Regions from separate parts of the Ammoniphilus sp. CFH 90114 genome, predicted to be linked through region 1. Evidence: predicted binding sites of a transcription regulator. Region 1 holds the regulator's gene; each other region holds the start of a gene.

Region 1 (5,969 bases):
TGTAGTTGTGCAGATACCTTTCCAACCAAGTTAAAGTTTCGATATCTAAGTAGTTGGTCGGCTCGTCCAATACGAGAATGTCTGGAGTTGTTAAAAGCAATTTGCACAAGGCTAACCGAGTCTTCTGACCACCGCTGAGAGAGGAGATCAAGGTCTGGTAGTCTTCTTCGTAGAATCTTAAACCATGAAGAATGCTTCGGATATTCGCCTCATATTGGTAGCCGCCAAGCTCCTTAAAGCGCTCGGAGAGAGAAGAGTATTGGCTTAAGAGTTGTTCATAATCTTTCTCTGGCATCGGATCGCCCATCTTGCTTTCGAGAGCACGAAGGTCGTTTTCCATATTACGCAAAGAAGAGAAGACAGAAATCATCTCGTCCCATATGGTTTTGACGGATTCTAGTCCACTGTCTTGAGCGAGGTATCCTAGTTGAACATCTTTACCTTTACGAATATCTCCGGTATCTGGAAGGAATTGCCCAGTAATAATCTTTAGAAGTGTAGATTTTCCTGCTCCATTAACTCCGACAAGTCCAATTCTCTCGCCGGTTTGAATCTGCAGGTTTATTCCGCTGAGTATGGGTTCTGCAGCAAACGATTTGGAAATGTCAACTGCTTGTAATAAAATCATGGATGTCACCTCGTATTAATATACATTCTTTAGTTTACCACATTCCTTATGCGAAAGGTGACGGGGAAGGGAGGAAGATGAACATAGTGAGCAAAAAATGGTTAAGAAAGCAAATACTATCCAAGAGAAGTCAGATAGAGAGCAGTATAAGAAAGAAAAAGTCTGAGCAAATTGTTCGTCAAATATTAGATAACCAAAGCTATAAAGAAGCAAAAACTTTGTTTTCCTTTGTCCCTTTTGGGGATGAAGTGGATATTCGTGAGCTGTTATCGACGGCCTTGCAAGAGGGAAAAGAAGTCGTTATTCCGAAGACGTTTGTAGAAAAAAAAGAAATGGTTCCTTACCTGTTTAGGGGATGGGAAACCTTAGTTCCGGGAATCTATGGCATCTTAGAGCCTGACCCCGAAATATCACCGACAGCGAATCTAGAGAAAATAGATCTTATTATTATGCCAGGTGTAGCTTTTGACCATAATGGTGGAAGACTTGGGTATGGAGGGGGCTACTATGATCGTTTTTTGTCAAAGCTTCCTAAACTGCCAAGGATGATCGCACCTTGTTTTGTAGAACAAATCGTAGAATCCATTCCAATGGATGACCATGACTTCCGGATGGAAACCATTGTTACGGACGAGGGATGGATTGACTGTATAAATTCGTTTTAATTACGTTGTGAAATCATGTACAATATAGATGGACTCTTGTTACTGAACTGAGACTTATTTATCTTTCAACTAGGAGGATTTTCATGTCTGTATATAAAATTGGTGTTGTCACAGCGAGCAATTCGATTTATCGAGGAGAAAGAGAAAACGATAGCGTAGAAAAGCTAATTGAGTTGCTAAAGAAGCACTTAGATAGTGAGATACATATTCATCGCACTGTTCCCGATAGCATCGAGATGCTGAAGGAGACTATGATTGAGCTAACGGATAGAGAAAGAGTGGATTTACTTTTAACCGTTGGTGGAACGGGACTTAGTCCGGAGGATGTGACTCCTGAAGCTACAGAAGGGGTTATCGATCGCCATGTTCCAGGACTAGCGGAAGAGATGAGAAGGGCATCTCTTGCGAATTCTCGTCGTGCGATGCTCACTCGTGCGATTTCAGGTACACGAGGCAACACCCTAATTGTGAACTTTCCTGGCAACCCTAAGGGAGTGGAAGAGTGTTTTACAGCTATATGCGACCAGATTCCACATGCGATTAATATCATTCATGGGAATGTGGGGGTTGGATCTATTACAAGGGAGGAAAAGTGGTGAAATCTTCGTACTTGATAGAAGTGCCAGTTGAACAAGCTGTGGGAATGAGACTCGGTCATGACTTGACTCGTATTCTCCCAGGTGAGTTTAAAGGAAGAGCATTTAAGGCGGGGCATGAAATCACACCAGAAGATATACCTCTATTGTTAGACATCGGAAAAAGACATATTTATATCATGGACATACCTGTTGGCTACCTTCATGAGAATGAGGGAGCGGAAAGAATGGCGAAGGCACTAGCGGGGGGCGAAATCCTCTTAACAGAGCCAGTCGAAGGAAAAGTGACACTTAAATCCAAGATACATGGTTTGCTCAAGGTTCGAGCAGATATTGTTCACCAGGTCAATGAACTAGAAGGAATCTCTTTATCTACCTTAGTAGATAATCAAGTGGTCCAACCGGGTCAATCCTTGGCTGGTGTTCGGCCCATCCCATTGATTATTGAGGAAGGCAAGATTCTGGCAGTTGAACGATTAGCAGAACAATCTGCTCTCTCCGTGAAGCCCTTTAAGCCTATGAGGGTGGGGGTCGTAACAACGGGAAGTGAGGTTTATACCGGAAGAATTCAGGACAAGTTTGGTCCTGTCATCCGGGCGAAGCTTAAGGCTTTCGGCTCTGAAGTAATAGAGCAAAGACTTGCGAATGATGATGCCGAGCAGATTCAGAATGAGATAAGGTACTTTATCGATAAAAAGGTTGACTTGATCCTCGTGACTGGAGGAATGTCGGTGGATCCTGACGATCGTACACCTGGCGCAATCAAAGGGGTAGGAGCTGAAGTGGTCCGCTACGGAACCCCTATGCTTCCAGGCTCTATGCTGCTGATGGCCTATTACGGGGATATTCCGATCATGGGACTACCAGGATGCGTAATGCATGATCCGCATACTTCCTTTGATGTGTTCTTGCCTAGAATTCTTGCGGGAGAGAAGATCACAGCCAAAGATATTACCTCCATGGGCTACGGAGGATTTCATTCGTGTTAGTAAATTGACGATGAGGAGGTGAGCTCATGGAACAAGCTATACCTAAAGTAACAGCGAAGAGACTTCCCATATATTTTCGATATCTTCACGGGCTTTCCTCATTGGGTATTACTAGGGTTTCTTCAGCAGAGCTCAGCCGGTCGCTGAATATTGATCCAGCAACAATACGTCGAGATCTTTCCTATTTAGGAGCGTTAGGGAGAAAAGGTTATGGGTATGATGTAGAGTATTTAATTCAATTTCTAAGAGAGTTCTTGAAGCAGGATGAAACAACCCATGTTATCCTCGTGGGAGTGGGAAATTTAGGTACCGCTCTCCTTCAGTATGACTTCTTAAAAAATAACGCGATGATAGTTGCCGCGTTTGATAATGATCCATCGAAGGTTGGACAAAAGATAAATGGAATCCCGATTTATCCTTTGAATGATTTTGTAAGTGTAGTGGAAGAGGAGGATGCATTAGTTGCTATCCTTACCGTGCCGGTACATGCAGCGCAAGATGTTACGGATCAACTTGTGAAATCTGGAATTAAGGGAATCCTAAATTTTACCCCGACTAGATTGCAAGTACCCGAGGATATAAAAATTCATTATATCGATCTTAGCGTTGAGTTGCAGTCGCTTGTCTACTTTTTGAAAAAAAATGAACCGGTGGTCGTAGAAGAAAATGAATGATAAAGAAATGTCAATGGTGGATCACCTATCTGAGCTAAGAAAAAGGCTTATTTGGGTTATTTCCTTTTTTATCTTGTTTATGATCATAGGTTTTGTCGTAGCACCAACCCTTGTAGAACATTTAAAGAATGATCCAGCTGCGTCTAACATTTCGTGGCATGTATTTGGGTTCTCGGATGCTCTGCGGATCTATATGCAAGTGGCCTTTATCATTGCTGTTATACTGACGTTGCCTGTTATTTTATTTCATGTGTGGCGATTTATGTCTCCAGGACTTACCCAAGTGGAGCAGAGGGCCTTGCTGATTTATATTCCTTTTGCCATTATCTTACTGCTGTTGGGCTTAAGCTTCGGCTATTATATCTTACTTCCTATGATTATTGGGTTTATGTCCAACTTCACGTTTGCTTTGGGGGCAGAAGAAACCTACGGGCTAACGCAATATTTCCAGTTCATGTTTAACTTAATTCTTCCTGTCAGCTTGCTTTTTGAACTCCCAGTCGTCATTTTGTTTTTGACCACGATTCGGGTGGTCAACCCGATGATTCTTAAGAAGTTCCGCAAGTATTCTATATTGATCTTTGTCACCATCGCAGCTTTAGTTACCCCACCAGACTTTATATCCAATATTCTTGTCTCCATCCCGCTCATTGCGCTTTATGAGATTAGTATCTGGCTATCCGGATTCGTCTATCGCAAACAGAAGGAAAGAGACAAGGAATGGGAAGAAGAATTTGCGATTATTAAAACAGACGATTAAGAGGAGAGTGATCTCCTCTTTTTTGTGATGGATTGGGTTGCGTCCCTTCAGGATTCACTAAAATCGATAAAATACTCTCCACATATGACCCTTGGTATGCTTAGCCTCACCTTGGGACAAAATGGAAAGGGTAAATCTGTAGTTCATACATATATTTACAAATTTTTAATAAAAAAAGTGATTTAGGGGCTTGCAAAGTTGGGGAAAAATGACTATTATAATAAATGTGTTAGCACTCAAGTTGAATGAGTGCTAATAAAACGCAAATGTCCTTAAGGAGGGTGTTTCACAGTGTTAAGACCATTAGGTGATCGCGTGGTTATCGAAGCAATTGCTAAGGAAGAGACAACAGCAAGTGGGATCGTTCTACCAGACACAGCAAAGGAAAAGCCTCAAGAGGGCCGCGTTGTAGCTGTAGGTTCTGGACGTATTGAGAACGGAGAGCGCGTTGCCCTTGAAGTGAAAGAAGGCGACAAAGTTATCTTCTCTAAGTACGCTGGTACTGAAGTGAAATTCGGTGACAAAGAATTGTTGATCATGCGTGAAAGCGACATTCTTGCTATCTTACAATAATTGAGTTCATTGGGACTATAAGGTCCAACTGGACTCGTCCCTTCGTAAATAAATCTCGGGTTTACATATATGAATTAGAAGGAGGCATCTTTAAATGGCAAAGGATATTAGATTTAGTGAAGAAGCTCGCCGCGCTATGCTTCGTGGTGTGGATACTCTAGCTAATGCGGTTAAAGTAACTCTAGGACCAAAAGGCCGTAACGTAGTTCTTGAGAAGAAGTTTGGATCTCCTCTTATCACAAACGATGGTGTTACCATTGCAAAGGAAATCGAACTAGAAGATGCATTCGAAAACATGGGTGCTCAATTAGTTAAAGAAGTAGCTACGAAGACAAACGACGTAGCGGGTGACGGTACAACAACGGCAACGGTATTGGCTCAAGCTATGATCCGTGAAGGTTTGAAAAACGTTACTTCCGGAGCTAACCCAATGGTTATCCGCAAGGGTATCGAAAAGGCTGTTCGTGCAGCGGTTGAAGAGATTAAGAATATCTCTAAAACTGTTGAAACGAAAGAATCCATTGCACAAGTTGCTGCGATCTCTGCTGCTGATGACGAAATCGGTACGTTGATTGCAGAAGCTATGGAAAAGGTAGGTAAGGAAGGCGTTATCACAGTAGAAGAGTCCAAAGGATTCAATACTGAACTAGATGTGGTTGAAGGTATGCAATTTGACCGCGGATACGTATCTCCTTACATGATCACTGACACTGACAAGATGGAAGCTGTTCTTGAGAATCCTTACATCTTGATCACAGATAAGAAGATCTCTAGCATTCAAGAAATTTTACCAGTACTAGAGAAAGTTGTACAACAAGGCAAGCCGTTGTTGATCATCTCTGAAGATCTAGAAGGGGAAGCTCTTGCAACTCTAGTAGTGAATAAGCTTCGTGGAACTTTCACTGCTGTAGCAGTTAAGGCTCCTGGATTTGGAGATCGTCGTAAGGCTATGCTTGAAGATATCGCGGTATTAACTGGCGGTCAAGTAATCACAGAAGATCTTGGTTTAGACCTTAAGGCTGCAACGATCCAACATCTTGGTACTGCAGGACGTGTAGTTGTTTCTAAAGAAAACACTACAATC
Region 2 (5,969 bases), on a different contig from region 1:
CCCATCCCTTAAGGGGCTTGGTACGATTATAAGGAAATAGAGTAAACGCCACGATCCACCCAACAATCTTAAAATGTTTAGAATAGCTGTAGAAGTCTTGTAACTCCTATTTTTATGAATCAAAATAACTGAGTCTAAATTCTCCGATAGATTATAATGTTTAATAAGGCTTTCACCCACATGGGATTGTAATGACGCAAACTTAAATACTCCTTTGTAATCTAACGCGATAAGTTGATTCACCCAAAAGTTGCAGAAATTGCAGACTCCATCAAATAGAATAATGGCATTGTATCGTTCACTCATTGATTGCACCTCTTTAATGATATGACCTACACGCGGATTTTTGACCCTAAACGGTACAGGTTAACAGAATAAGCATACTATATTATGGAAACTAGTGAAAGGGGGGAGATCAATGTACCGTACTTCTGGGGTTAGACGTCAGGTCCCTAGCTGTGCTCGTTTCTGTCGAAATGTATGCCGCGTTGTTTTTGGAGGAAGTCGTCAATGCTATGTGGACTGCTTAAGATGTGGAAGACGATAAGATATTTGTAGAAGCCGTGGGCATTGCCCATGGCTTTACTATATTTAACGACATTGACCCCCTACTTTTTTCTTGTTACGATAGTGATACCAAGATGAAGGAGAGCTTAATATGGAGTTTATTGTGAAAGAAGCAGCACTTTTGAAGTTAAGGCACCATATTTCTAACTCAGGGTTTGCTATTCGGATTTCCGCCGTGTTCTCACATGGATGAGGAGGCGGGCTGCGGCTCTCTTTAGCTCTGGACGAGCTTACTCAACAAGACATTATTTACAATAATCAGGGTATTATAATCATGATCGATGCCTCTTCTAGGGACGAGTTAGGGGAATATGTGACCCTTGACTACTCTTCCTACGGGTTTAAACTTACCACACCAAGTGAAATCTTGGCTTACAACTTACAACTGCGATAAGGTCATCCTTTACTGATGACCTTATTTTAGCATTTCAATAACTTTCTCTTTCGCTTCCTGATTTAATCCGACCATCCAATTCGTCTGGACGAGATAAGGCAATAACTCCCCCATATCATTAAGATCATCAAGGATGACGAATTTCTCCACTTTGGTGGTTGGATCATATTGGGCCTCAGCTAGATACTCTTTAATCTCTTCCCCCCGCCTACTATATTCAAGTACAGGAGTCTGTCCGATTAACCCTTCATAAATGCCATTTGCCTCGAACATCGTCTTTAATCTTGCGAATCCTGCTTTTCTCCAAGTGGAGCTAACAACAATGTATGTCCCCGTCTTTACTATGATCTCTTTTAGATGTTCAACAGCAGTAGGATCAAAAGCGTATCCATCATATTGACTACTTATTTTGCGATAAGAACCAGTGATCATTACACCATCAATATCAAGAAAAATGACCTTCATTATTATTCTCCTTTTTTCGATATTAAGTTTACATAATAATCATTATGTAATTTAGTTCTTCAGGAAAAAGAAAAGCCCCTCAATTAGTTTAGGGACTTTGTATTTTCATCTATTGTATCATTGTTACCATAAGAATGGGAGACTCAGGGCTAGGACAGCAAAGAGCGGTAACGCAAGGGCTCCTGGTCCCCACCAATATACCTCCTGCCCTTCTACTTTGCTGGGCTTATTAGCAGTTAGGATATTTCCTTTTTTAGACTTACCTGCAACGGGGGCTGTTCCTCCTCCAATTACTCGCAAATACATTGTATCACTGGATACTCTTTGCACAACTCCTCGATAGGTTCTACCCCCTACACAATGTGCGATTACTTCCTGACCAACGAATCGATTCGCATAAGCATAAGACACTGCCATTCGTTTTTGCTCTCCTTTGCAATTTAATGTCTTATATTCTATTACTCTCATCTATTTTTTGATTATGCGATCGACTAGAAAGATGTTGCCCAAAGTATTTTCTAGACTAATTGTGACTCATCCTTGTAACAAATTAGCCTCTAATTCGTAACAAATTTTCCTGCCGGGATGTGATATGATGTATTTACACGGTGATAACAGTGTTTTATAAGCTTTTTTATATCGAATGTGTATATACCCTGATATATACGTCTACATTTATTTTGACTATGTGAATTATTGAACAATATGTTCTTCATCATTATTTGTGAAACACTGATCAAATAATGTTATTTATAAAACAAAAAAGGAGATGAGAAAAATGCGCTATAAAAAAGGTTTGGTCCCCATTATTGCTCTATTTTTCGTCGTTTTTCTTAGTGGATGTGAAACCAATATGGTCGTTTTTGATCCACAAGGTCCTGTAGCAAGAAGCATTATGGAGTTGATTAACTGGTCTCTCATCTGGATGCTTCTGGTGATTGTCGTGGTATTTGGATTGTTTGCTTACATTGTGTGGAAGTATCGTGAAACTGAAAAGAATAAAGACTACGAGCCACCGGAAGAACACGGGAGTACGGTACTTGAGATTGTTTGGACGGGTATTCCGATTCTTATTGTTATCGCCCTTACGATCCCAACAGTTAAGACTCTATATGCTCTAGAAGAGATCCCGAAAGGTTATGAAGATCAGAAGCCAGTTACTATTCACGTTACATCTGCTGACTGGAAGTGGATATTTAGTTATCCTGAGCAAGGTATTGAAACCGTCAATTATGTAAATATACCTGTTGGAACTCCGATTGACTTCAAGTTGACATCGGCAAGTACTATGCAATCCTTCTGGGTACCGCAATTAGCTGGCCAAAAATATACCATGAATAAAATGGAGACACAAATGTATGTGGTTGCTGATAACCCTGGTTCCTACTGGGGGAAGAATACAAACTTTAACGGGAGAGGTTATACAGGGATGGAATTTGAGGTCCTAGCCCAAACCCAACAAGAATTTGACAAATGGGTAAAGGATGTTCAAGCTGCAGCACCAAAATTGACTGAGGAAAAATACGAGGAACTTCTCTTGCCTACACATCTCGGTCGATTAACTTTTTCCAATACCCACTTAGAATGGGTAAACCATGCGGAACTGAATTCTCCAACTTATACGAATCCGGAATTGTATAGATATCATGGTTACCAAGGGGAAATTTTTGAGCAAGAAGATAATTATAGAAACAAATCCAATCAAGAACACGGAGGTGAACACCATGGGCATTAAATGGGATGAATTCTTTATCACTGGAGACCCACTTATCCTAGGATCACAAATTGCCATTGTTCTCACCACTTTAGGTATTGTTGGTTTAGTTACCTATCTAAAGAAGTGGGGATGGCTCTGGACAGAATGGTTAACGACGGTTGATCATAAAAAGATTGGGATTATGTATATCATTGCTGCCGTGCTCATGTTTTTCCGAGGTGGAATGGATGGACTATTGATGAAAGCTCAAACGTCAAGACCTGATATGCAGTTTCTTAGTGCCCAGCACTATAACGAGATCTTTACGACGCATGGTGTTATCATGATTCTATTTATGGCTATGCCTTTCTTGATTGGGATTATGAACATCATTATCCCTCTCCAAATTGGAGCAAGAGATGTTGCGTTTCCACAATTGAATGCCTTGAGCTTCTGGTTATTCTTTGTTGGAGCGATGCTGTTTAATATTTCGTTTGTTATTGGTGGTTCTCCAGATGCTGGATGGACGTCCTACTTCCCTCTTGCGGGGAAAGAGTTTAGCCCTGGGATTGGGAATAACTACTATGCAATAGCTCTACAGATCGCTGGTATTGGAACCTTGATGACGGGAATTAACTTTATCGTAACCATTCTCAAGATGAGAACCAAAGGCATGACCCTGATGAGAATGCCTATGTTCACCTGGACGTCTCTTGTTACATCTGCGATTATTGTTGCCGCGTTTCCTATCTTTACAGTTGCGTTGGCCCTTATGATGTTTGACCGTTTATATGGAACCCATTTCTTTACCCTATCAGGTGGAGGATTAGATATGTTATGGGCTAACCTCTTCTGGTTATGGGGTCACCCAGAAGTATATATCGTAGCTCTTCCTGCATTCGGTATATTTTCAGAAGTGATTGCAACCTTCTCAAGAAAATCATTATTCGGCTATAAATCCATGGTTTATTCTATCGTTGGTATTGCCTTACTAAGTATGGTGGTTTGGGTACATCACTTTTATACTATGGGAGCAGGACCTGCTGTAAATTCATTCTTTTCTATTACGACGATGCTTATCGCCGTACCGACTGGAGTAAAGATGTTTAACTGGTTGTTCACGATGCGCAAAGGACGTATTAAAATGACGACAGCCATGCTATGGGCTCTCGCTTTTATCCCTTGCTTTGTGATTGGGGGCGTAACTGGCGTCATGCTGGCTATGGGTGCAGCAGACTATCAATACCATAATACCCTGTTCCTTGTCGCTCACTTCCACTATGTACTCATACCGGGTGTCGTATTCGCCGTGTTTGCAGGATTATACTACTGGTGGCCAAAGATGTTCGGTCATATGCTTAATGAAAAGCTTGGGAAGTGGCACTTCTGGTTATTTGTCATCGGATTCAACGTGACATTCTTCCCGATGTTCTTCCTAGGTTTACAAGGAGCGGTACGTCGTGCCTACACGTACTCGGTCGAATCTGGCTTTTCAAGTTTGTTCTTGATATCCGGGATCGGGTCTGTTGTACTCGCCTTAGGTTTTGCCGTATTCTGCTACAACATTTACTGGAGTGCAAGATACGCAGACCGCAATATTTCTAGTGATCCTTGGGATGCACGTACTTTAGAATGGGCAACAGCTTCTCCGGTTCAATATTATAATTTTGCTCAGCTTCCAGAAGTGAAAACTCTAGATGCCTTCTGGCATATGAAGAAGAACAAAGAAGGGTTGGCATTGGATGAAAAGACGGTAGAAGAGATTCACATGCCAAGCAATTCTGGTCAACCTATTATTATGTCTATTGTATTTGGAGTTGTTGGGTTCTTCTTAGTATTTGAGTGGCATATTGCAGCTGCCGTAGCTGCTGTGGGTATCCTTGCCGGTCTCATTGTTCGTTCTTTCGACTACGACCACGGATACCATATAAAAGTGGATGAAATCTTAAAGACCGAGCGTGCATGGCGAAAGGCAAAAGGTCAAGAAGGAGAGGTGAAGACCCATGTCAGCTAATGTGAACACGTCGTTGCCTTTAGAATATCAAACCGAGCAAAACCGCATGAATATCCTTGGGTTCTGGATTTTTCTCGGCGCAGAGATTGTTCTCTTCGCCACCCTCTTTGCTGTTTATGGCGTACTAGGTGAACGATATGCGGGCGGACCTACCCTCACCGATATCATTCAAATGAAAGATGTGATGATTCAAACGGTACTCTTGTTAACAAGCAGCTTCACTTGCGGTCTTGCTATCTTCGAGATGCGCCGGAATAACCTGAAGGGATTATTGATTTGGTTAGGTGTCACCTTGTTGCTTGGGGCTGGCTTCCTCTACATGGAAGTGATGGAGTTCATCCATTATGTGCATGCTGGTGCTACCATGCAAACAAGTGCAGCGCTATCTAGCTTATTCGTACTACTTGGAACTCACGGTGCACACGTTGCTTTAGGGATCGGTTGGGCGATTATGGTCATCATTCAACTTATCAAAAGAGGTTTAACCCCTGACACAGCACGAAAGACGTTTATAATTGGACTGTATTGGCACTTTCTTGATGTGATTTGGATCTTTATTTTCACATTCGTTTATCTAAAAGGGATGGTGGGCTAAATGGATAAAAAAATGAACTTTCCCATGAGCCATGTCTTTGGATTCTTGCTGTCCTTGCTTCTTACCTTCGTAGCAGCGGCTGTAGCTCTGAAAACGACCTTATCCTTTCAGGTGGTAATGTGGATCATTGGAACGCTCGCCATTATTCAGGCTGGGCTGCAGCTTTACATGTTTATGCATGTCACTGAAGGTGAAGATGCAAAAGTTAACCTTATTAATATTGTGTACGCCGTCTTCT
Region 3 (5,969 bases), on a different contig from region 1:
CCTACTCATCTTAGATGAACCTACGGTTGGGGTGGACACCGAATCCGTCGATCGATTTTATCATCTATTAGCGAAGCTTCACCAAGAACACCAATTAACCCTGCTCATGGTCACCCACGATATCGGAATGATGACACATCACGTGAATAAGGTAGCTTGCCTTAACAAGCGAATACATTTTCATGGAGATCCTAGTGACTTTCAAGCCAATCAGCAGGCGATTCTAGAAAGAGCATATGGCTCTCATATGAATTTAGTGGAGCACCGTCACTAGGAGGAATACAAAGCACATGCTAGAAATTATTTTTCAATATGAATTTATGCGTAATGCCCTTTTTGCTGGTTTGATTGTAGGAATTATCTGTCCCGCAATTGGGGTTTTCCTTGTCGTTCGCCGCTTATCACTCATGGCTGATGCTCTTTCTCACATTACCTTGGCTGGTATTGCCGCCGGGATCTTATTAGGTAAGAAAGTAGCTTTCTTCCAGGGACTTAATCCCATGTACATGGGTATGGTCTTTTCAGTAGTGGGCTCTCTACTCGTAGAACAATTAAGAAAAGCTTACCGTTTCTATCAAGAATTAGCGATACCCATTATCCTCTCCACTGGTATTGGGTTAGGTGTTGTCTTAATCAGTATTGCCAAGGGATTTAATGTAGACTTATTCTCCTACCTCTTTGGAAGTGTAGTTGCGGTAGGAAGAACCGATCTCTGGGCCATTATAGGAATTGGATTAGCCGTACTACTCTCCTTATACCTTCTATACAAAGAATTATTTGCCCTCTCCTTCGATGAGGAGTATGCACGCATATCAGGAATCAGGCGTAGTTTGGTTAATCTGATTTTCACCATCTTAGTTGCGCTTACCATCGCCATCTCCATGCGTATTGTTGGAATTTTACTGGTTTCAGCCCTTATTACCTTACCTGTTGCTGCAGCCTTACAGATCTCACATAGTTTTAAACAAACTTTATGGATGTCTATTATCTTTGCTGAAATTGCTGTACTTGGTGGGTTAACCTTGGCCTTCTACTTAGATTGGGCTAGCGGAGGCACCATTGTCCTATTTTCAGTCTTCATGTTACTATCTGTACTCTTGGTAAAAAAACTAATTCTTAAAGCAGACTAACGTAGAAGTCCCTGTTTTTCTTGTACAAGAAATCCCCCTTTCCTCTTAAAACGGTAAGGGGGATTGTTAATTTATTATTTAAACATATTGAACGCAGATGTACGGCTTGTTTCCCAAGATTCCATTAGACCTTTGTTTGTGTGCTTTACTTGATCCGTGAAGTTCTCTAGTAATCCTTGAACTTCAGTACGAGTCTTTTGTTGTTGCTCAATAAGGCTAAGTAAAGTAGACTCTAACTGTTCTAAAGACTTACCAATCATGCTGTTGCTAGCTTTTCCAGGTGTTCCATAAAGCTGCTGAACTTTGTTTAATACTTCCTCTCCACGCTTGTTCCATTCCTCTACATTCTTAGAAACAGCTTCACCGTTTACGTTCTTCACATTATCAAGTACGTTTGCTTTCACATCTACTACGAACTTATTTAATTCACTTTCTAGCTTATCGATGTTTTCTTTTGTTTGTTGCCATGCTTCTTTTTGACGCTCAAGCGCCTGAATGGTTACAGCTTCCATTTCGCGTTGGTAGCCATACATAAGCTTCACACTGTTTAACCATCCATCCCACATCGTGTCGAACACATTCACAGGATTTGTAAGTTCATTCTTTTTTTGAGCAGTCGCCATTTTTACATCCTCCTAAAAGATTATTCATTTTTTTATATGACACAGCTAAAGCTGAATCATTCTAGGTCATCATCACTACTCTTATTTTCCTTCCCTTTCCGATTGGGAACGTTGGGAAGACCCATAAAAAACTGGGTATACATATTAAAGAACTGATCAAGCATGCTCTGATATTGTCCTAGCGCTTCAGCCCATGATTCTAGGTATTGCGTTCCCGCGTCAGTAAGGGAATATACTCTCTTAGCTGGTCCTCCTGACGTGGTATCCCATTCTGACTTGACAATATTCTCTTTCTCTAATTGACGCAGAGTTCGGTATACATTTCCCTGATCAATAGAATGAAATCCAAATTTAACCAACTGCTGGATTAGCTCATAGCCATGGGCATTCCAACCTTTTAAACTAAGCAGTATGACAGGGACCATCATATTTTTAGGCGGCCCGCCTGGAATATTCCACTTTTCGTCTTCTTTGACTTCCTGCCCTTTATCCTTACTGGCCGACATCCGCATCACCTACGAAAATTGTAATTTGCTTCTATGTGTAATTTACACCTATGTGGTTCGTTCTGTCAAGTATTACCACTACAATTATCTATGTTGATCATTCGACAAATTCTGATAACTATCACAAGAATGTTCCTGGAATTGTCGAAGGGTTTCAATTGTGTTCCTACTAACCATTTACTATAATTTTCAATGTAAGCAAAAGGAATCCTATTTTTCGACAGTCGAAGAATGAAAGTTGGATTCATAATCAAGACTCTTTGATCAATCGTTTGTCTGAATTATTTTCGGACTGATTTTTCTAAAGAGTAGTTGTTTTACAAATAGATGAAAAAGGAGATGAAACCATGAGCCAACAAATGCCCTTTGATCCTTTTGCCTTATGGAAGCAGTTCTATGACAAGGCTGAGGAACAATGGAGTCAGACGGTGGACGAAGCTATGCATAAGGAGGAGTTCTCCAAATTGATGGGACAAAGCTTAAACAGCTACCTTCAGTATCAGAATATGGCCCGTCAATCTGCTGAAAAATACCTAGAGCAAGCCAACATGCCTTCACGTCAAGATGTTGCCAACGTCGCATCCATGATTGTGAATGTCGAAACGAAAGTCGACAGATTAGAACAAACCATCGAGGAAGAGGTTGTCGACGCCCTTAAGCAAAGTGAATTGTCGAAGGAAGTCAAAGCCCTGAAAACCGACATGGCCAAATTAACGAAACGACTCGACCAATTATTTGAGATCTTAGAGGCCAAGACAGAAGCTGCCGTGGCTAAGGAAGCTAAATCCGTAGAAGTTGACGCACCTAAATCCAAATAAACCTATCAATTTAATAGATATATAAATATATATATAAATACTAAAAACTGAGAGGATGTATGAAGATGAAAACACTCGACAATCAAGTAGCTATTGTAACCGGAGGATCCCGCGGAATCGGGAAGACTATTGCCCTTGAATTAGCTCGTAACGGCGCTAAAGTCGTCATTAACTATAATAGCAACGCGGATGCCGCTAATGAAGTTGTAAAAGAAATTGAAGCATTGGGTTCTGTTGCTTTTGCTAGCCAAGCAGATGTATCCGACTCCGCTCAAGCCAAAGTATTAGTAGAAGAAACGATCAACCGTTTCGGCAAGGTAGATATCCTTGTAAACAACGCGGGTATCACTCGTGATCGTTCCTTCCTTAAACTGACAGAAGAAGCATGGAGAAAAGTAATCGACGTAAACCTTAACAGTGCGTTCAACACGACAAGTGCCGTTCTCCCTCTCATGGTAGAGCAAAAGTATGGACGTATCATCAATATCAGCTCTATTATCGGGCAATCGGGTAATGTTGGGCAAACCAACTACGCTGCATCGAAAGCCGGACTAATCGGATTTACGAAGTCTCTTGCTCTAGAGATGGCTAATAAAGGGGTAACCGTAAACGCGATCTGCCCAGGATTTATCGAAACCGAAATGGTTGCAGAAATTCCAGCTGAAATTCTTGATAAGATTGTAGCTAAGATTCCTCAGCGTCGCCTCGGACAGCCAAGCGAAATCGCTCGTGCGGTATGCTATCTCGTAACAGACGGTGATTACATTACTGGCCAACAATTAAATGTCAACGGCGGACTTTACATGTAATAATCTGTTGACATCAACAGAAAAAAGTGGAGGGTAACAAAACAATGATTATTTCCCCAATTAAAGAATGGGAAGATATTTTGGGTATGGTTCCGGAAGAGTTAAAGAGCCAGATGAACCGCGCTAAGCGTTTTAATGAAGTTATGTTTGTTGAACCTGAGCCGCAAGTCTATCAAACTCCTAAGGAAGTCGTCTGGACCAAGAACAAAGCAACACTCTATCGCTTTGCTCCTCATCTACCTAAGACTAAGCGCGTTCCACTTCTTATGTTTTACGCGCTAATCAATAAACCGTATATACTCGATCTAGCCCCTGGAAACAGTTTAATCGAGTATCTAGTCAATCGCGGTTTTGATGTCTATCTTATGGATTGGGGTACACCTGGTCCTGAAGATCGATATATGAAACTAGATGATTATATTATGGACTACATGCCCTTGGCAGTGAAGAAAGTACTTCGTCACAGTGGTTCAGATGAAGTTTCCGTTTTAGGTTATTGTATGGGAGGCACGATGACAGCCATATTCTCGTCCCTACATACTCACCTGCCCATCAAGAATATTATTCTTATGACGGCACCGATCGATTTCTCAGAACTTGGCCTCTTCACCAACTGGCTGGATGAGCGCTATTTTAATCTGGATAAGATGGTGGACACTTTAGGCAATGTACCTCCAGAAATGATAGACTTAGGGAATAAGATGTTGAAGCCCTTGGTTAACTTTTACGGACCATATGTAAGCTTAGCTGAACGTGTTGAGAGCCAATCTTTTGTAGATAGCTGGAAGTTAATGCAGAAGTGGGTAGGCGATGGCATTCCTTTCCCAGGAGAGGCCTTCCGTCAATGGATTCGCGACTTCTATCAACATAACAAACTCATTAAAGGAGAGCTCGTCATCCGCGGGCAACGTGTGGAACTATCCAATATTCGTGCCAGCTTGTTAAACATTGGAGCAACCCGCGATCATATCGCTCAGCCTAAGCAATTGGAGCCTTTAATGGATGCCATTTCCAGTGAAGATAAGACACTGTCTCTTATGCCTACAGGCCATGTATCTATTGTCTTCGGACGCCAAGCGGTAAAGCATACCTATCCAACCATCGGTGACTGGTTAGACGAACGCTCTAATTAAGCAAGAAGCCCTGACTCTGCTTTTTCTAGAAGAATCAGGGCTTTTTATATTTAAAACAGATCCAAGCTTTCTTCTTGTTTCTGAATTGCAGAGGCGACCACGATTTCTGTATTTCGGACGGCTTCTTCTACTAAACCCTCAATATCAAGCTTTTGCTCGAACTTCTCAGCTTTTTCTACATTCGGACGAGTAACAGGTGACTTCGGCACAAATATCGTACAGCAATCTTCAAATGGAAGAATGGACGTTTCATACGTTCCAATCTGATGGGCAATGCGGATAATATCAGCCTTGTCCATGGCCACTAATGGACGAAGTATCGGCATCTTGGTTACGTTATTAATCGTATACATACTTTCCATCGTTTGACTGGCGACTTGGCCCAGACTCTCCCCTGTTGCTATAGCCAGAGCTTTACGCTTATGGGCTATTCTCTCTGCTATGCGCATCATGAAACGCCTCATGATCGTAATTAGATAATGTTCAGGGCACTTCTGACGAATTTCCGTTTGAATCTTCGTAAAGGGCACCATATGTACTCGCATTTCTCCTGCTCCATACTGGCTTACGATACCCGCTAAGTCCAACACTTTCTGTCTAGCCCGTTCACTTGTAAAAGGAGGACTCTCAAAATGGATTCCTTCTAAACGTACACCTCTTTTCATCGTCATCCATCCTGCTACAGGGCTATCAATCCCACCGGATAATAGGAGCATCGCTTTGCCGCTTGTCCCTACAGGAAGACCACCATTAGCAGGCACGTCCAAACAATTAATAAAGGTTCCTTCATTACGTATTTCTACCTTAAGCAATACTTCAGGCTGGCGGACATCCACCTTCAGCCCAGGCATATTTTTTAGAACATAACCTCCGATGAAGTTATTCATCTCCATGGATCGATGGGGGAACCGCTTATTTGATCGGTTCGTTTCCACCTTGAAGGTTCTTGG
Region 4 (5,969 bases), on a different contig from region 1:
GTCGATTTTCTCTTGACAAAAGAGCAGTATTTTAAATCCTCTGTATGCTAAATGATCAAATAAGGCCTAATGATGGAGTAGTCTCCGCCATCATAGGCCTCTTGGTTTATTACATTTTAAATTTACTAATCATCTTTTGAAGATCGTCAGCCATCTTGGACAGGGATAATGAGGCTGAAGTAATTTCCTCCATAGTGGCTAGTTGCTCCTGTACAGCCGAGGAAATTTCCTGGGTCCCTGCAGAAGAGGTCTCCGCAATTCCCGTAATTCTATTCATGGAATCTACTACTTGCTCACTACTTGCGGACATTTGTTCAATCGCTGCAGACACCTCTTCAATCTGGACGGCCACTTCATTAATAGATTGAGATATCTCACCAAAGAAGTCACCTGCTGTATGGACTTTGTCCATCCCTCGTGTTACCTCTTGCATGGCTGCTTCCATCGTTTTCACCGCTTGGTGTGTTTCTTCTCGGATGGAGAAGATCAATGTTGAGATCTGCTGAGCTGAGCCAGCTGATTGCTCCGCTAGCTTGCGAACTTCGTCTGCTACTACAGCAAAGCCTCTCCCTTGTTCGCCCGCTCTTGCAGCTTCTATGGCGGCATTCAAGGCTAGAAGATTGGTTTGTGCGGCAATTCCGGTAATCACCTCTAATATTTTCCCAATCTCTTGGGAACGTTCACCGAGCCCTTGTACGACACGTGCCAATCCATTCATTGTACTATGAATGGAACTCATTTGATCTGTTGCAGAAGAAATGGCCTCCGCCCCTACCTTGGCTTGTTCAAGTGTATGAGCGGATGAAACCGATACCTTCTGTGTAGAAGAAGCGATTTGCAGAATACCTTGTGACATATCAGCGAGGGTTTGAGAACTTTCTTCCATGCTTGTTACTTGCTTCTCTGCTCCACTAGCAACATCTTGAATCGTTGTAGCAATTTGCTGTGTTGCCTGTGCGGTTTGCTCAGCACCCGCCGTCAGCTCCTCTGCTGAGTTTGCTACTTTTTCTGCACTTCGTTTAACTTCTTGAATGATTTGCTTTAAATTTTGATTCATCGTACTCATGTCTTTAGCCAATTTGGCCACTTCATCCTCACCTTTTATAGTAATAGAGTGAGTGAGATCCCCTTCAGCAACGTTTTTCGCTATTTCTGCCATCTGACCAATCGGTCTCGCAATCCGGCTGGCCATGAGATAACTTATCCCGATGGAGAAAATGATAAGTATAATAGAAACGACATAGGATAAGTATTGTTTTGCTGCGGTTTGATTCATGATTTCTTCTTGCATGGATACAAAGCCTGGGATTCTAGCGACCATCACGCCTGCCACACTTCCTGTATGGGTAAGGATAGGCTGCAGGTAAGCGGCATAAGCCACTCCATTCCACTCCGTGACTTGAGTCATTCCCTTTCCTTCCGCACGTACCTGCTCTAAATAAGGAAGCACTTCTTTAAACATCGCCTTCTCATTCGCTAGTTGGGAAACATATCGAGCCTGCTCCCCTAAGGTTTCTTTTGATTCCTCAAACAAGAGGTGTCCAATTTCATCGGACTTCGTGTCGGTCATGACATAATAATCTTCTCCGTTAACCAGAAACAGAGTATTTCCAATACTTGCCAACTGAGAGATCTCTTGAAGCATGCCTTGATAAGTCTGCCTTCCGACTACAATCGCTCCAATGACTTTTCCTTCATTAAATATCGGAGCCGTCACTTGCAGCTTTCCATCTTCCTCGTTCACTTCCCAAGAGGATATCGTTTTCCCGCTGTTTAAAGCTTCATTTGTTGATGAGTAGTTAAGACCACCGAATCCATCAAATTTAGGATTGGTCGGACAAGCCAATATAGGTGTATCTCCTTCTGAGGTTCGACTAGATAGACTTGTCACCCAGATGAGATCAATTCCAGCTTTCTCCTTTGCAAGCTCTGAAGACTTCCCAAGGGCTTGATGAATCAATTCAGGGTTATTTTCCACAATCCCTTGGATAACTTGCTCCTCTGAAGCCATCTGCTCAGCCAAGAGGACGGAGGTTTGGATCACATGATCGAGTTGACCATGAACACTCATCTCTAACATTTCAACCTTCTCTTGTAATTGCTCTTCAAGCAGTTGAGAAGTATATTCCGCATTTTCCTTTAGCATGGATTGAGCAAAGATTAAATTGACGGAGGCAATCAGAATAAAGATCATTCCATAAATAAGTACCAATTTAGTTTTTATCGATTTCATATCCGCTACGGTTTCCTCCTTAAGCACTGAATTTAGAACGTTACTACTATGACCATAGGTTCAATAGATACTAAATATCATAAATCAAAAGTCCTTTTCTGTACATCATTTTGTATACAATATACTAAACAAAAAAGAGAGGGATATCCCCTCTCTCACGCTTGTTAGCACTTTACCTCTGCATTTTTCCTTGAATAATAGTACCAAGTAACGACTAAGCTGATTGCATAATATCCGATGAAAAGATACAAGGCTAAATTCGCAGCACCCGTTGTTTCGATAGACCATCCGAAGATCTTTGGAATAAAGAAGGCACCGTAAGCTCCGATTGCAGCCGTGAAGCCTAGTACAGGAGCAGCTTCTTTAGCTGGGAAGATGAAAGGAATCATGCGGAAAGTCGATCCGTTAGCAATTCCTGTCGTTGTAAAGAGAATTAAGAACATAATGAGGAATCCAGTAAAGTTCTTCTCGTTTAAGAAGTAGATAACACCGAAGGTTGCTGCAATCATCACAATGGTATCCCAGAAGGTTACCAAAGCTCCACCAAACTTGTCAGATAGCCATCCTCCGACTGGTCGAATCGCTGCCCCCACTAATGGTCCCAAGAAAGCTAGATGAATCACGTTTAGTTCAGCAAACTGTGACTTAATTAATAGTGGGAAAGCTGCAGAGTAACCGATAAAAGATCCGAAACACATGACATAAAGCCAAGTCATAATCCAAGTGTGTTTTCTTTTGAAGATAACTGCTTGTTCCTTAAAAGACTGCTTCGCGGACGGAAGATTATCCATTCCAAACAGCGCTGCGATTGTGACGAGAATGATAGGAATAACCCAGATAAAGGCTGCATTTTGAATCCATACTTCAGAGCCGTTCGCTAACTGTTGATTTACTCCACCTACTGCACCGAAGATTCCCATCGTAATGACAATCGGAGCTAAAAACTGAACCGTACTAACCCCTAAGTTCCCAATCCCTGCGTTAATTCCTAATGCAATCCCTTTTGATTTCTTTGGAAAGAAGAAACTGATATTAGCCATGGAAGAAGAGAAATTACCGCCCCCAAGACCACATAGTGCTGCTAGTATCGCCATGGTTGTAAAGCTTGTCTCTGGATTTTGAACAGCAAGTCCAATTCCTATAGATGGTATCAATAAGGACGCGGTTGAAATGACTGTCCAGTTCTTGCCTCCAAATATTCCAGGTAGAAAAGTATAAAAAATTCTTAGTGTTGCCCCTGTAAGACCTGGTAAAGCTGCTAGTGTAAAGAGCTGAGTTGAAGTAAAACTGAATCCAACATCGTTTAATCTTACTGCGACTACGGACCAAATTTGCCATACTGCAAAGGCGAGTAATAACGCTGGTACAGAGATCAACAAATTTCTTCTCGCGTGACGTTTCCCCTCTGCTTCCCAAAACTGTTCATTTTCCGGGTTCCAATTGGCTCCGATTCGCCCGACAGGTTTATTCCCGATGGTCTCCGCCTTCATTTTCCATTCCTCCTTATAGGATGTGTTGCTCCATTTTGTTTTGCAAATCAATTGTTTTTTAAGTTTTGATGATCATCAAGTTTATGGCTGATACCTATATAATAGAGGGCATCACTCGAAGCAGGTGTGACGAACTTCACAAATTGGATTGGATTCGATATTTAGTCACAAACTATTGAAAATAAAGATTCCGTGTGATTTTCTTCACCACAAGGTCTTTCTTAATCAAGTAGGATTAGACGATTAAACAAGAGGGAGGGGCAAGAATGCTTACAGCAACCATTCAATTTAAGCCAACCTATCAAATAGAGGGTGCCCTGTTAGTAAACGGATTCAAGAACTCGAAAGAAAGCTATGTACTAGAAACTAAACAAAGAAAAGAATTGGTTCGAGCCGAGGTTCGCACTGATGAAGTACTCTTTACTTTCCCCGGAAATCTAGGAATGGGAGAATACGAAACGGTTCATGAGGCATTGAAGAATGTACTAGAAGCATCAGGTGGCTCTATCGATGATTCAAACAGCCTCCTGGGCTACCTTCCAAACGGGGAAGGGGCTTATATCATTCATCAATTCAGAGCTTGGACAACCTTTCTGTTAACAGCTAAACATCACTCGATGAAAGGTCAAAAAGTACAGGTGCTAGATCAAGCGGGAAGAGTGATGGGAGAAGGTTTACTAATGGATTATGAGCTGGAAGAATCCCATTCCTTTTCAGTCAGTAAGTGTACACTCGTTACCACCTTTGGTGAGCAAAGTTATACAGGTAAGCATCTAAAAATTGAACCTACTGGAAGTTGGTAGATGCTTCAGTAAACTTGAGAGACCTGAATGTGTGGGCCATACATTTCATTATTTGTAATCATTAGCGATTCGTGACCTCGTAACTATCGTTCGTGATATCAGAAGGTATTTTTGTGAGTTTGGCTGGTCGTTTTGTATTCCATAGGGGTTGTTCAATGTGGGATTACTTGGAACAGTTTCAGGAAAGTGACAAAAAATGCCGATTCCGTGATTTTAATGGACGCTTTATTTGTAATAGATACAGTATCGTGAGAAACGAACTCTATTCCGTGACAAAAATCAATGTATTCGTGAGTATTCTCCATAATTTGTGAGTTTCTGATTCATCTGGGACCTAACATGTGGACTTTAGACTTGAGATCCGTTCGTTTGAGAAATTTTTAACACTTATCTCCCCAAAAATAGGCTTTGAAGGTGGTACGAAGACTGAAATAATTTTCTCCAGCTTTATTTTTTTAATAAATCCATCAAAAAGGGAGCTAATATCCCGTCAAAATTTAAAAAAGGCTAGGCTGTCACTTCTCACAGCCTAAGCCTTTCTCTTTAATTCTTCAACTGATTGAGCTCTTCCATCAGTTGTCTTGTACGCTTTGCATTTCCCTCAGCAAAGTTCTGTAGCCTGTCCTTTAGCACCGGATCTTCGTGGATACGTTCTGCTGTGATGAGGTATGTACGCATAAGTTCAGTTTCGAGTTCCAGTGAGCTTTCTAAGATTTCAGTTAAATGATCTCCAGCGATTTGATCCCGAGAAATCTGTTCACGGTCACGATCATAATCCATCTCATAGTTCATTTCACTTTTTCCACCCTTCAGGAAACTTATTTTTCTGTTTCATTGTTCGCCTTTCACGATCTCATTATTCAGCCCCCATATATACATAAAAAATAAGGCTTCCCCAGGTGCTCATGACAACGGGAAAAGCCTTATTTTTTATTTTGAATACTCTTGTTTCCTCCACCCCAGATACGAGAGGAAGGCGATGACAACCGAAATCAAGGCTACAATGGTAAATGTAAATACCAACTCATACTCCAAACCATAATAAGCTTCTACGGTCCATTGCAGCATCACCACATTGACGGCTAACGATAGGAAAATAATGACCCACCACAGTTTTTTAGGCATCATGACGAATCTTCCTTCCCACAGCAAAGATGGCTCCGTTCACTACTTCCACATCTATCTTCGGCAGTTCCCTTTGTGGTGGACCCGCTACAGGGTGTCCATTGTCTACACTGAAATAGCCTTGGTGACAAGGGCAGAGCAAAATATTTTCCTGAGCTTCATAGAAAACGGGACACTGTAAATGTGTACACTTATTGTTGTATGCCTTAAGTTCACCCTCTTTTGTATGAACTAAGATGGCTGGTTCCGCCTCAGAAGGATAATTAAAGTTTATAGCCTCACCCTTTGGAACATCGGCTAACTCTCCAATCTTTACTC

The links. The regulator Rex, encoded in region 1, represses fermentation and respiration genes when NADH is low (regulators of the CRP and FNR family bind a similar motif). The targets are predictions, from matches to a motif close to TTGTGAAATATTTCACAA.
Region 2: qoxA (cytochrome aa3 quinol oxidase subunit II) is a predicted target of Rex. The motif match lies at 2,113-2,130, and genes of this name have one in related genera.
Region 3: EIZ39_RS05145 (poly(R)-hydroxyalkanoic acid synthase subunit PhaE) is a predicted target of Rex. The motif match lies at 2,369-2,386, and genes of this name have one in related genera.
Region 4: EIZ39_RS17005 (NarK family nitrate/nitrite MFS transporter) is a predicted target of Rex. The motif match lies at 3,848-3,865, and genes of this name have one in related genera.

The regions. Positions count from the first base shown of each region.
Region 1 covers NZ_SDLI01000008.1:34,715-40,683, reverse strand. The annotation lists gene abc-f (ribosomal protection-like ABC-F family protein) at 1-628, opposite strand, end outside; gene EIZ39_RS17540 (5-formyltetrahydrofolate cyclo-ligase) at 715-1,293, shown strand; gene EIZ39_RS17535 (MogA/MoaB family molybdenum cofactor biosynthesis protein) at 1,377-1,892, shown strand; gene EIZ39_RS17530 (molybdopterin-binding protein) at 1,886-2,878, shown strand; gene EIZ39_RS17525 (redox-sensing transcriptional repressor Rex) at 2,905-3,552, shown strand; gene tatC (twin-arginine translocase subunit TatC) at 3,545-4,312, shown strand; gene groES (co-chaperone GroES) at 4,604-4,885, shown strand; gene groL (chaperonin GroEL) at 4,980-5,969, shown strand, end outside.
Region 2 covers NZ_SDLI01000006.1:207,839-213,807, forward strand. The annotation lists gene EIZ39_RS15310 (thiol-disulfide oxidoreductase DCC family protein) at 1-306, opposite strand, end outside; gene EIZ39_RS15315 (HAD domain-containing protein) at 983-1,426, opposite strand; gene EIZ39_RS15320 (hypothetical protein) at 1,550-1,843, opposite strand; gene qoxA (cytochrome aa3 quinol oxidase subunit II) at 2,205-3,161, shown strand; gene qoxB (cytochrome aa3 quinol oxidase subunit I) at 3,151-5,136, shown strand; gene qoxC (cytochrome aa3 quinol oxidase subunit III) at 5,126-5,731, shown strand; gene qoxD (cytochrome aa3 quinol oxidase subunit IV) at 5,732-5,969, shown strand, end outside.
Region 3 covers NZ_SDLI01000002.1:96,136-102,104, reverse strand. The annotation lists gene EIZ39_RS05165 (metal ABC transporter ATP-binding protein) at 1-274, shown strand, start outside; gene EIZ39_RS05160 (metal ABC transporter permease) at 291-1,130, shown strand; gene phaP (polyhydroxyalkanoic acid inclusion protein PhaP) at 1,205-1,753, opposite strand; gene phaQ (poly-beta-hydroxybutyrate-responsive repressor) at 1,810-2,259, opposite strand; gene EIZ39_RS05145 (poly(R)-hydroxyalkanoic acid synthase subunit PhaE) at 2,607-3,077, shown strand; gene fabG (3-oxoacyl-[acyl-carrier-protein] reductase) at 3,143-3,886, shown strand; gene phaC (class III poly(R)-hydroxyalkanoic acid synthase subunit PhaC) at 3,934-5,019, shown strand; gene thiI (tRNA uracil 4-sulfurtransferase ThiI) at 5,070-5,969, opposite strand, start outside.
Region 4 covers NZ_SDLI01000007.1:163,768-169,736, reverse strand. The annotation lists gene EIZ39_RS17015 (5' nucleotidase, NT5C type) at 1-51, shown strand, start outside; gene EIZ39_RS17010 (methyl-accepting chemotaxis protein) at 110-2,233, opposite strand; gene EIZ39_RS17005 (NarK family nitrate/nitrite MFS transporter) at 2,398-3,723, opposite strand; gene EIZ39_RS17000 (hypothetical protein) at 3,990-4,526, shown strand; gene EIZ39_RS16995 (hypothetical protein) at 5,070-5,318, opposite strand; gene EIZ39_RS16990 (hypothetical protein) at 5,457-5,654, opposite strand; gene EIZ39_RS16985 (Rieske 2Fe-2S domain-containing protein) at 5,644-5,969, opposite strand, start outside.